One region of the Janthinobacterium goodfellowi genome, then DNA from elsewhere that is predicted to be linked to it. Evidence: predicted binding sites of a transcription regulator. Region 1 holds the regulator's gene; the other holds the start of a gene.
What was found. Region 1 encodes FNR, which switches genes on or off when oxygen is low (the NO sensors DNR and NnrR bind a similar motif). Its sites were predicted from a motif close to TTGATNNNNATCAA; they were not measured.
Positions count from the first base shown of each region.

Region 2: cydD (thiol reductant ABC exporter subunit CydD) is a predicted target of FNR. The motif match lies at 3,803-3,816, and genes of this name have one in related genera.

Region 1 is NZ_JBNYXN010000003.1:728,219-734,122, reverse strand. It holds gene ccoG (cytochrome c oxidase accessory protein CcoG) at 1-684, shown strand, start outside; gene ACQ4WQ_RS15730 (FixH family protein) at 747-1,271, shown strand; gene fnr (fumarate/nitrate reduction transcriptional regulator Fnr) at 1,275-2,033, opposite strand; gene ACQ4WQ_RS15720 (response regulator) at 2,273-5,347, shown strand; gene ACQ4WQ_RS15715 (TOBE domain-containing protein) at 5,440-5,904, opposite strand, start outside.
Region 2 is NZ_JBNYXN010000005.1:418,596-424,499, reverse strand. It holds gene ACQ4WQ_RS20855 (cytochrome ubiquinol oxidase subunit I) at 1-243, opposite strand, end outside; gene ACQ4WQ_RS20850 (amino acid ABC transporter ATP-binding/permease protein) at 369-2,048, opposite strand; gene cydD (thiol reductant ABC exporter subunit CydD) at 2,045-3,739, opposite strand; gene ACQ4WQ_RS20840 (GbsR/MarR family transcriptional regulator) at 3,877-4,428, shown strand; gene ACQ4WQ_RS20835 (PEP-CTERM sorting domain-containing protein) at 4,744-5,310, shown strand; gene ACQ4WQ_RS20830 (hypothetical protein) at 5,481-5,660, shown strand; tRNA gene ACQ4WQ_RS20825 (tRNA-Arg) at 5,744-5,818, opposite strand.

The sequences.
Region 1 (5,904 bases):
CGCGGCGAACCACGCGGCGCGATGAGCAAGAAGGCCGGCAACAACGACAAGCTGGGCGACTGCATCGATTGCACCCTGTGCGTGCAGGTGTGTCCGACCGGCATCGATATCCGCAACGGCCTGCAGTATGAATGCATCGGCTGCGCCGCCTGCGTCGACGCCTGCAATACCGTGATGGACAAGGTCGAGCGGCCGCGTGGCCTGATACGCTACAGCACCGACCATGCGATGGAAAACAACTTCAATTCGAAGCAGATCCGCCAGCGCGCCATGCGCCCGCGCGTGCTGATCTACACGTCCATCCTGGCCCTGATCATCATCGCCGTGTGTACTTCGCTGGCCCTGCGCACGCCGCTGAAAATGGACGTGATCCGCGACCGCGGTTCGATGGGACGCGAAGTGGAAGACGGCATGATCGAAAACGTCTATCGTTTGCAGATCATGAACACCTCGGAGCAAAGCCAGCATTTCAAAATCAGCGCATCCGGCTTGCCGGGCCTGACCTTGCTGACGCGCGAAGAAGTGACCTTGCAGCCGACGGAAACGCTGGGCTGGCCGATCCGCCTGCGCGTGCCGCACGGCGTCGGCGAGAAGGGGTCGAACAAGATAGCGATCGAATTGCACTCGCTGGACGATCCGTCGCTGCATGTGCGCGAAAGCGCGGTCTTCATCGTGCCGCGCTAATGCAGGAAGGCCGGTCCCCGCATGGGGGCTGGCCGTACACACAGAAACACAGGAGAAATACCATGTCCGACAGTCTGAAACTGCAAGCTCCCGTTGCCCCGTGGTACAAGCATCGCTGGCCATGGCTGCTGATGATCGGTCCCGGCCTGTCCGTGGTCGTCGGCAGCTTCATGGGCTATATCGCGTTTACGCAGCCCGACGCGCTGGTGGTGGGCGATTATTACAAGCAGGGCAAGGCGATCAACCAGGATTTGCGGCGCGATACGGTCGCCAGCAACCTGGCGATGGATACGACCCTGGCGTATGACGTCGCTGCAGCGCGCCTCAGCGGTTCCGTGCACAGCTTCGGCAAGGCGTACCAGGGGCCGCTGCAGCTGCACCTGGCGCATGCGACCCTGCCGGAAAAGGATATCAAGCTGCTGGTGCAGCCCGATGCGGCCGGCAATTTCTCGGTGGCGCTGCCGATGCTCGAGCGCAGCCGCTGGCAGGTGCTGGTGGAAAACGACAAACGCGAGTGGCGCCTGTCCGGCATCTGGACCTGGCCGTTGCAACGCAGCATCGCGCTGCACGCGGATGAGGAACTGTAAGCCTTATTTACAGACGTCGGTGCCGGCCGTAATGGCTTTTAACTTGGCCGGCTGCAGGATCTCGATCTCGCGGTTGGAGACGCGCAGCCAGCCTTCCTTCTTGAACTTGGACAGCAGGCGGCTGACGCTCTCGATGGTCAGGCCCAGGTAGTTGCCGATTTCCTCGCGCGACATGCGCAGCTGGAAATTGCTGCCAGAATAGCCGCGCGCCTCATAGCGCGACGCCAGGTTGACGATGAAGGCGGCAAAGCGCTGCGTCGCCTGCATATTGCCCAGCAACAGCATCACGCTTTGCTCGCGCGTGATTTCCTGGCTCATCATGCGGTGGAAATGGCGGAGCAGGGTCGGCATATTGCCCAGCAATTGTTCCAGGCTGGAAAACGGGATTTCACACACTTCGCTGTCTTCCAGCGCCACCGCATTACAGTGGTGGCGGTCGGCGCTGATGGCGTCCATGCCCAGCAGTTCGCCGGCCATCTGGAAACCCGTCACCTGCTCTTCGCCGCCCGGATTGATCTGGTACGTCTTGAAGTGCCCCAGGCGGATCGCGTACAGGTTCTGGAACGAGTCGCCGATGCGGAACAGCGAGGCGCCGCGCACGATCTTGCGGCGGCGGCCGATGATCTGGTCCAGCCTGTCCATGTCGCCCACATCAAGGCCCATCGGCAGGCACAATTGATGCATGCTGCACGTCGAGCATCGCGCTCGCAACGCTTCCACGTTCACTGTGGGCAAGGTTGGAGTGAGTAGCGCTTCAGTCATGTCGGTACCTTTAAGAAAATGCAACAACAAGTTTACTGCATACCGGGTTGCCGTGTGCCAATTTCACCGTAATTTCGGCGAATAAACGACGTCCAGCCTTTAATTATATGGCAACATCGTCAAAAGCCCATGCGGAGAGGGCAATTTGCGTGGCGGCGCTTGCCAAGCTGGGGTATTGATAGGAAAATTCCTGACAGCATTATCTGCCGCCTGTGCCGCACGGTACTGAAAAGGAAATCATGAAGCCTCTCGGCATCAAAGCAAAAGTCGCGCTGGCTACCAGCCTGACCTCGATCGCCATGATCGCGCTGGTCACCATGATCCAGGTGCAGCACATGCGCGACGATTTCACCCGGGTCCTGCTGAGCCAGCAATCGTCGCTGATCACCCGCACCGCCGCCGAACTCGACGACAAGCTGGGCATGCTGCTGCAGATCGTCACCCTGACGGCACGGCAGCAGCCGCCGGAACTGATCGGCCAGCCCGCCCAATTGCGCGACTACTATTCGCGCCGCTCGATGCTGGTGCTGTTCGACGACGTGCTGGTGCTCGACGCGTACGGCGCCGTCGTGGCCGACATGCCGGAAGTGGCGGGGCGCGCCGGCATCAACGTCGCCGAGCGCGAGTACTTCCAGACCGTGCTGCGCACGCGCCAGCCCATGATCACCGAGCCGATGCTGGGCAAATCGAGCGGCATGCCCATCGTGCAGATGGTCGCGCCCATACTCGCCGCCGATGGCCGGGTGGCCGGCGTGTTGATCGGCGTGCTGCGCCTGTACAAGGACAACCTGCTGGGCCGCCTGCGTTCGGAAAAGATCGGCAAGAGCGGCTATTACTTCATCCTCACGCGCGGCGCCGTGCCGCGCTATGTGCTGCACCCCGACACCAGCCGTTTGCTGCAGCCGCGCCTGCCGAACGCCAACCTGACGACCACCCAGCTGCTGAAGGACGATGGCGAAGGCACCATGGTCAGCACCAACAGCCGCGGCATCACGGCCGTCAACAGTTTCAAGCGCCTGAAATCGGTGAACTGGCTGCTGGCCGCCTCGCTGCCCCTCGACGACGCCTTCGAACCGTTCGACGGCGTGCTGTACCGGCTGGTGCTGTGGAGCATCCTCGCCTCGCTGCTGGCCGCAGCCGTTCTGGGCTGGGTCACCGTGCGCCTGCTCTCGCCCCTGGTGCGCCTGCGCGACACCCTGCAGGCGCTGCGCACCAGCGGCAGCCGTTTCACCCCCGTGCCGGTGCAGCAGCGCGACGAGATCGGCGAACTGACGGAAGCGTTCAACGGCCTGATGAGCGAACGCGACCGGCTGCAGCAGGAACTCGAATCGCGCGCGGCGGAGCTGGAGCAGGAACGCGACCGGGCCGAGGCGGCCAACCGCGCGAAGAGCGACTTCGTGGCCAACATGAGCCATGAAATCCGCACGCCCCTCAATGCCGTGCTGGGCATGGTGTATCTGCTGGGAAATACCAAGCTCGACACGGAACAGCGCAAGTATCTGACCATGGTGCGCGTGGCGGGCCAGTCGCTGCTGGGCATCCTCAACGACGTGCTCGACTATTCGAAGATCGAGGCGCGCCGCATGGAATTGTCGCCCGTCGAATTCGACCTCGACGAGGTCATGAACACGCTGGCCACGACGATGACCATGAATGCGGGCGAAAAGGAGCTGGAACTGGCCATTGCCGTCGAGCCCGACGTGCCGCGCCGCCTCGTGGGCGACGCCCAGCGCCTGCAGCAAATCCTCGTCAACCTGGCCGGCAACGCCATCAAGTTCACCGAGAGCGGCGAAGTGGTGGTGGCCGTCAGCCTGGCCGAGAAGGACAACGGCCGCGCCTGGCTGCGCTTCGAAGTGCGCGACACGGGCATCGGCATGACGGAACTGCAGCAACAGCAGCTGTTTGCCGCGTTTTCGCAGGGCGACCAGAGCATCACGCGGCGCTTCGGCGGCACGGGCCTGGGCCTGGCCATCAGCAAACAGCTGATCCACATGATGGGCGGCGACATCGCCGTCGCCAGCAGCGAAGGCAAGGGCAGCCGCTTCTGGTTCAGCGTGCCGTTCGACATGCTGGCGCAGCCGGCCGAAACGCGGCGCACGCCCGCCCTGGGCCAGCTGCGCCTGCTGGTGGCCGACGACAACCGCACCACGCGCGAACTGATCGTCAAGCTGATCGAGGCGTGGGGCTGGCTGGCCGACGAAGTGGATTCCGGCTTTGCCGCCATCGAACTGTACCGCGAACGCCTGGCGCAGCAGCAGCCGTACGACGTGGTGCTGGCCGACTGGCACATGCCCGTCATGGACGGCCTGGCCACGGCCAAGGCCATCCGCCAGGCGGCCAGCGGCCAGCGCCAGCCCATCGTCGTGATGGTCAACGCCTTCGCCCGCAACCACCTGGAGGAAATCTCCAGCGCGGCCGAGGCCGACGTCGTGCTGATGAAGCCGATCACGGGCTCGAGCCTGTTCGATGCCCTGCACCAGGCGCTGATCGCGAAGAACGACGGCGGCGAGCAGCGCATGCTGCACCAGCCGCTGGGCACGGAACTGGCCGGCGTGCATTTCCTGCTGGTGGAAGACAACCATTTGAACCAGGCCGTGGCGCGCGGCATCCTCGAACACATGGGCGCCACCCTGGACGTGGTGGGCGACGGCTTACAAGCCGTGGAACGGCTGCGCACGGAAGCGCTGCGCTACGACATCGTGCTGATGGACATGCAGATGCCCGTCATGGACGGTTTCAGCGCCACCCACATCATCCGCTCGGAGCTGCGCCTGAACCTGCCTGTGATAGCCATGACGGCCGGCGTGCTGGCGTCCGAGCGCGAGCGCTGCATGACGGCCGGCATCAGCGATTTCATCGCCAAGCCCGTGGTAGTGGAAGAGATGATGGAAGTCATCCTGCGCCACCTGCCCAAGCGCCCGCCAGTGCAGACGGCCGAGCCGGCGCCCGTCACCGACGAGGAAGTGTTTTCCATGGCGCCGCTGATGCGCGTGATGGGGCGCGACGCGAAGGGGCGCGGCGTGCTGCGGCGTATGGTGGAAGACGCGCTGAACAAGGGCATGACGCCTGTGCGCGACGCCGAAACGGCGTTGCAGGCGGGCCGCCACAGCGATGTGGCGCGCATCCTGCACGGCGTGCGCGGTTCCGTCGGCACCCTGGGCACGAAACGCCTGATCCGCGCCGCGTTCGCCACCGAGGAAGCCATCGATGCGGGCCGCCTCGACGAGGTGCCGTCGCTGCTGGCGCAGACGGCGCAGGAGCTGGAGCAGGCGCTGGCGGCCGCCGCCGATTGGTTGTCCAGGCTGAAGGATTAAGCCTGCAACATAAAACTGGGGTCAGACCCGCCGGGTCTGACCCCGGAACCTTGTCGGATTACGCGCTTGCGCGCTAATCCGACCTACCCCATTTACGCCGGCACACCCAGGATCACGCTGGACGCCTTGAAAATCGCCGTCACCTTGCTGCCGATCGCGATGCCCAGCTCGGTGCTGCTCTGGTTGGTGATGATGGCGGCGATCGTGCCGCCACGGGGCAAGTCCAGCACCACTTCCGTGTTGACGGCGCCCGTCTGCACGCGCGTCACCAGCCCGGCCAGCTGGTTGCGCGCGGAAAAGCGCGCGCCTTCGCTGTCGGCCACGAGGATGATCGACGAGGCCTTGATCAGCGCAAACGCTTCCGCGCCCGGCACCAGGCCCAGGCTGGCGCTGCTGCCCTGCGTGACGATGGCCACGATGTGCTGTCCACCGGGCAATTCCAGGGTCACTTCGTCGTTGACGGCGCCCTGTTTCAGTTCGGCCACCTTGCCCAGGAATTGGTTGCGTGCCGTGGTTTTCATGGCCATTCTCCGTATGAGTAAAAGATCGTCGGCGAT
Region 2 (5,904 bases), on a different contig from region 1:
GTTCATGCCGAACTGGAATTCCATGACGACGCCCGTCGCCACGCCCATGGCGAAGTTGATGCCGAACAAGACACCCCAGAACTTGGTCATGTCGCGCCAGATGGGGCGGTTCGTCATCACATACACCGTCTCCATGATGGCGAGGATCACTGACAGGCCCAGCGTCAGCGGAACAAATATAAAGTGGTACAGAGCTGTCAGCGCAAACTGCAGTCTGGATAAAGCGACAATATCGAAGTCCATATGATTTCCTTGGTGTTTCCCTGCTGTAATTGTAAACTTGGTATCTATCTGATGCGATTCGATTGGTTCCGCCGCCCTCACGCTGGCATACGGACCGCCTGTGTCTCCCCTCTTTCCTTCATTCCTTAATCTGCGCGCAAGCCCGCCAGCGCCGCCTCGAAGGCTGGCGTGCCACGGCGCGCGTCGCCGACGATGCGGCCATCGCGCAGGCTGAGCAGCCGGTCCGCCAGCGCCGCTTCGCGCCGCAAGTGGGTTGCGATCAGCAAGCTGCGCCCTTCGCAGCGCGTGGCCAGGCGCTGCAGGACATCGCTGGCCGTCCGCGCATTGAGCGCTTCCGTCGCCTCGTCCAGCAGCCACAAGGTCGATGCATGCAGAAATAGCCGCGCCAGCGCCAATCTGCGCGCCTGGCCGCCGGACAAGCCCAGGCCGCCCTCGCCCAGCATGGTGTCCAGGCCGCCCGCGAAGGCACGCACCTCGTCGTCCAGGCCGGCCGCCTGCAGCGCCGCCCACAGCTGCGCATCGCTGGCGGACGGGTCGGCCAGGCGCAGGTTATCGCGCAAGCTGTCCTGGAACAGTTCCGTCTTCTGGGTGAACAGGCAGGCGCGCGGCGCGCTGACGCTCCCCGACAGCGGCGCCAGCTCGCGCGCGGCGATGGCCAGCAAGGTGGATTTGCCCGCGCCGCTGGGGCCGATCAAGGCCACGCGTTCGCCCTCGCCGACGTGCAGGGAAATGTCGTGCAGGATGGCGACATGGCTGCCCGCATGCGCGGCGCAGACCTGTTCCAGGCGCAAGCCTGGTGCTGCGTCGATGGACGGCGGAGCTACATCTCCATCCAGGCGCGGCGCCAGGCGGCGCATGGCCAGCAGCATGCGCCCCGCTTCCAGCGCGCCGCGGCGCAATCCCGCAAACGGTTCCACGGCCGTCAGCGCGATCAGCAAGGCCAGGGCCGCCAGCGGCACGGTCATCATTTGTTGCTGCACCAGCGCGGCCACGGCCAGCAGCACGCCAGCCAAGGTCGCGCTGCCGGCCACGCCATACGCGGCGCCGGCCGCCGTTTCCAGGCGCAGCAGGGCGAAATCGGCTTGCGCCAGCGAGCGGTCGATCTGTTCCAGCGCGGCGCACTGGGCGCCGATGCGGCCCGCCATCACCAGGTCGGTCTGGCCGGCCACCAGGTCGATGGTGCCGGAGCGCAGTTTTTCGATGGCGCGCGAGCGCACGATGGCGGGACGGCGGGCGCGGCGCGCCACGATCCAGCTGATGCCGCCGCCGGCGGCCAGCAGCCACGCGGCCACGCCCAGGCCCAGCTGCCACTGCATCACGCCCAGCGCCACGCCGGCTAGCATGGCCACGCACAGGGCCGTGCAGGCGGGTACCAGCAGGCGCAAATACAGCGCTTCGAGCGCGTCGATATCGGCCGTCAGGCGGAACAGCAGCTTGGCGGGCTGGCGCAGCAAGCGGCTGGCCGCTTCCGGGCGCGACCAGCCTCGAAACAGCTGCACGCGGATGGCCGCCAGCGCGGCGAACGTGGCGTCGTGCGTGACGAGGCGCTCCGCATAGCGCGAACCCGTGCGGCCGATGGCCAGCAGGCGGATGCCGGCCGACGGGCCGAAGACGTCGAAGACGATGGCGGTGGAGGCGTGCAGGCCGGCAATCGACGTGGCCGTGATGAACCAGCCGGACAAGCCCAATAAGGCCATGCCGGCCACGGCCGTCAGGGCCGCCAGCAAGGCGCCGCCGATCAGCTTGCGGGGCTGGGCCAGCAGCAGTTGCCGCAGGACGGGATGGGAAATCAGGGAAGTGGTCATGCGCGCAGCTCCCGTGCCTGCGCCTGCGCATCGACCTGCACCGTGCGCTGCAGCCGGCCAGCCAGCACGGGGTCGTGCGTGGCGACAAGCATCGTCTTGCCTTTCGCCAGGGCCAGCAAGGCATCCGTGACGCGCGCCGCCGTTTCGCTGTCCAGATGCGCCGTCGGTTCGTCGACCAGCAGCAAGTCCGCATGTGGATGCAGGGCCACGCGGGCCAGGGCCAGGCGCACGGCCTCGCCGCCGGACAAGCCCTGACCGCCATCGCTGAGCATGACGGCCGGCTGCGCCTGGGCCACGCCAGCCAGGTCGGCCAGGTGCAGCGCCTGCGTCACCTGCGCGGGGCTGCCGCTGGCGCCTGCGCGGCCCAGGGTCACGTTCTGGCTGACGGACGCGGCAAACACGTGCGGACGCTGGCCCATCCACGCCATGCGCTGGCGCACGGTATTGACGGTGCTGTCATTCAGGCGCACGCCGCCGATGCGGATATCGCCGCCGCTGGCGGGCAGCAAGCCGGCCAGCAAGGACAGCAAGGTGGTCTTGCCGGCGCCGCTGGCGCCCAGCAGGGCCACGTGTTCGCCGGCGCGCACGCTCAAGTCAAAGCCGTCGAACACGGGCGCTTCGCCGGGATGGTCAAAGCGCAGTTGATGAATGTCAATGGAGGGCGGCGGCGCCACGGCCATGGCGGCGGCGGACACGGCGGCAAGCTCCACGCCGGCGCCCGGCAGGGGCACGCCCTCGGCGGCCAGGTCGTGCAGTCCGGCCAGGCCCGCCTCGCCGGCCGCCTTGTCGTGCCAGACGGCGGCCAGTTCGCGCAGCGGCTCGAAGAACGCGGGCGCCAGCAGCAGGATGAACAAGCCCTGCCCCAGGCTCAGTTCACGGCCCCAGGTGCCGAAATGGAGGCTGCCCAGCAGGGAGAAGCCGATGAAGGCGGCCACCATGGCCACGCCCAGCGCGGAAAACAGTTCCAGCACGGCGGACGACAGGAAGGCGATGCGCAGCACCACCATCGTGCGCCGGCGCACGGATTGCGACGAGGCATCCAGCCGCGCGGCCGTGGCATCGACGGCATCGAGCGCGCGCAAGGTGGCCAGGCCGCGCAGGCGGTCCAGCAAAAAGGCATTCATGCTGCCCATTTCCACCATCTGCGCGCGGCTGGCCGCCTGCGCGCCCATGCCGACGAGGGCCATGAAGACGGGAATCAGGGGCGCGGCGATGAGCAGGATCAAGGCGGCGATCCACGACAGCGGCGTCACGACGGCGAGGATCACGAGCGGCACGAGCATGACTTTCCAGCGCGCGGGCTTGTAGCGCACCAGATACGGCACGATGGCTTCGGCCTGCTCGGCGATGACGCTGGCCGCCTGGCCCGACTGCGCGCGCTGGCGGTCCAGCGGCGAACGGCGCGCCAGCGCCTGCGCCACCTGCCCGCGCAAGGTGGACAGGTGCGCGCGCGCCGCCGCATACATGCGCCGCGCGCCCCACGCTTCGCAGCCGGCGCGCAGCACGCCCAGCAGCAGCACGCCGGCGGCCGGCAACAGGGCCGCGCGCCACGGTGCGCCATCGAGCATGGCTTGCACGGCCCAGGCCAGCAAGGCCGCTTGCGGCAGCCACAGCAAGGCGGCGCCGCCTTGCGCCAGGCTGGCGGCACGGGGAAGAATAAAGCGGGGCAAGGACAGTGGCGAGGTCGTCATCTTATACTTTTTGAGTTTTCAGAATTTTCTGTAAATTCGATTTTTTGTATAATACTGCGAAACATGACATATATCAATTGACCCTGGCGGTTTGGCGTGAAAAAATTCAGATAATTATGAAAACTCAAAATATCCAAATGACGCCGCTGATCCTGACCTTCGTCAGCCATTTCGGCGAGATGGGCAGCCGCTGGGGCTTTAACCGGACGGTGGGGCAAGTGTACGCCTTGTTGTTTGTCGCGGAGCATCCTTTGCACGCGGATGAAATCGCGGAACACCTGAGTTTTTCGCGCTCGAACGTGAGCATCGGCCTGAAGGAATTGCAGGGCTGGGGCTTGATCCGCCAGTCGCGCATTCCCGGCGACCGGCGCGAGTATTTTTCCTCGCTGGGCGATGTGTGGCAAATCTTCCGCGTGGTGGCCGCCGAGCGCCGTCGCCGCGAGGTGGCTCCCACCCTGACGGTGCTGCGCGAAGCGCTGCTGGCGCCGGCCACGGAACCGGTGGATCAATATGCGCAGGAGCGCATGCGCGAAATGTATGAACTGGTCGACCTGGCCAATACCTGGTTCGACGACTTGCAGCGCCTGTCGCCCGAATCGATGGCGCAACTGATGAAAATGGGCGCCAAGGTGCAAAAGCTGCTCAACGCCAAGGATCGCCTGTTTGGCGTCAGCAACAACAGCGACTGAAGCACCCGCCTCTCCTCTCCCCAAGCAGGGACGCCGCTAGCACAGGCTGGCGCGTCTTGTCACGCCATTTCCTCACGTCATATTGGCTATCGCTGGCACAGCCAGACATAGCCGTATGCGATGTTGTCAAGCAAACCAATAGAATTATTAAAATTGTATTATTTTAGATCAAGAGTAAGCTTGCATTTGCGTACCCAGTACGTGCAGGAAATAGCTAAAACGATAGCTAAAAAACGGGCAATGGGATGACATCCCCGGCAGGCAGGGACGCGTCCCAATACTAGAAGCGACTGTCTCAAGCACAAGGGGGTTTTCATGAAAAGCGTAAAGAGTATTGCCATCAAGGCATCCATGCTGGCCGCAATGACTGTATTGGCAAGTGCGGCGCAAGCGGCCACCTGGGTCGATGTAGGGCCGGCCAGCGGCTTCGTCATCGCCGGCAGCACCGTCACCTATTCGCCATCGCCGGCACTGCAGGTGAAATATTATGATGACAATCTGGTGCCGCAGAGCCCTTCGGACATCCAGGGCTATATCAATGGCGTGTTCGGCAGCAGCCTGGGCGCCGCCGTTTCGTATTGCGACAATCCCACCTCGGGCTGCACTGCCGGCACCACGGCAGGCTTGAGCGGCGGCGTCAATTCCTATACGAGCGCGGCCGCCTATGACTACCTGGCCATCCACTTCGGCCAGGGCGAACTGGTGTTCCACTGGGCCGCACCCGTGGCTGCCGGCACCACTTTCACGGTAGCGGGCCTGCCCAAGGACCTGAGCAACTACAGGGCCTTCACTTCCGCCGTGCCAGAACCTGGAACCTATGCCATGCTGCTGGCCGGCCTGGGCCTGCTGGGCTTCATGGCGCGCCGCCGCCAGGGAAAGTAAGCCTCGTCATCGCATCATAGCGGCAGCGGCGCGGCAGCGCCCGCTGCCGCCTTCCATATCCGCCGCATCTTTACGCCGTGCTTGCGGCGCCAGGCCCACTGTTTACACCATTTTTAGATCCCCCTCGCTATGCTCGACGGCATCAACTGCTGATCGACGAAGGAGATCTCATGCACGAACAACCGTTTCAGCCACGCGCGCGCAGCGTGATCCGCCAGCACCTGCCCGTACGGGAACGGCTGCGCCTGGCCCGGCTGGCCAACAAAAAAATCGTTTCGGTATGTTCGGCGCTGCTGTGCGCGGCGCCGCTGCTGTATTTGCTGAGTGTGGTGCTGTTCGCGCAGCCGTGACACGGCAGGCAGGCAGGTAAAAGATGAAGAGGTGAAGAATGATGGCAATGCGACAGCTTGTCGCCTGCATGACCAGCAAGGACTGGTCCGCCCAGAGGGAATCGAACCCCCATTCACGGTTTAGAAGACCGTTGTCCTATCCGTTGAACGATGGGCGGAAAGGTGCAGCATTTTAGTCTATGCGCGCCAGCAATGCCAAGGCGCCGCAGAATAGAAAACGGGCTGTCATCTCTGACAGCCCGCT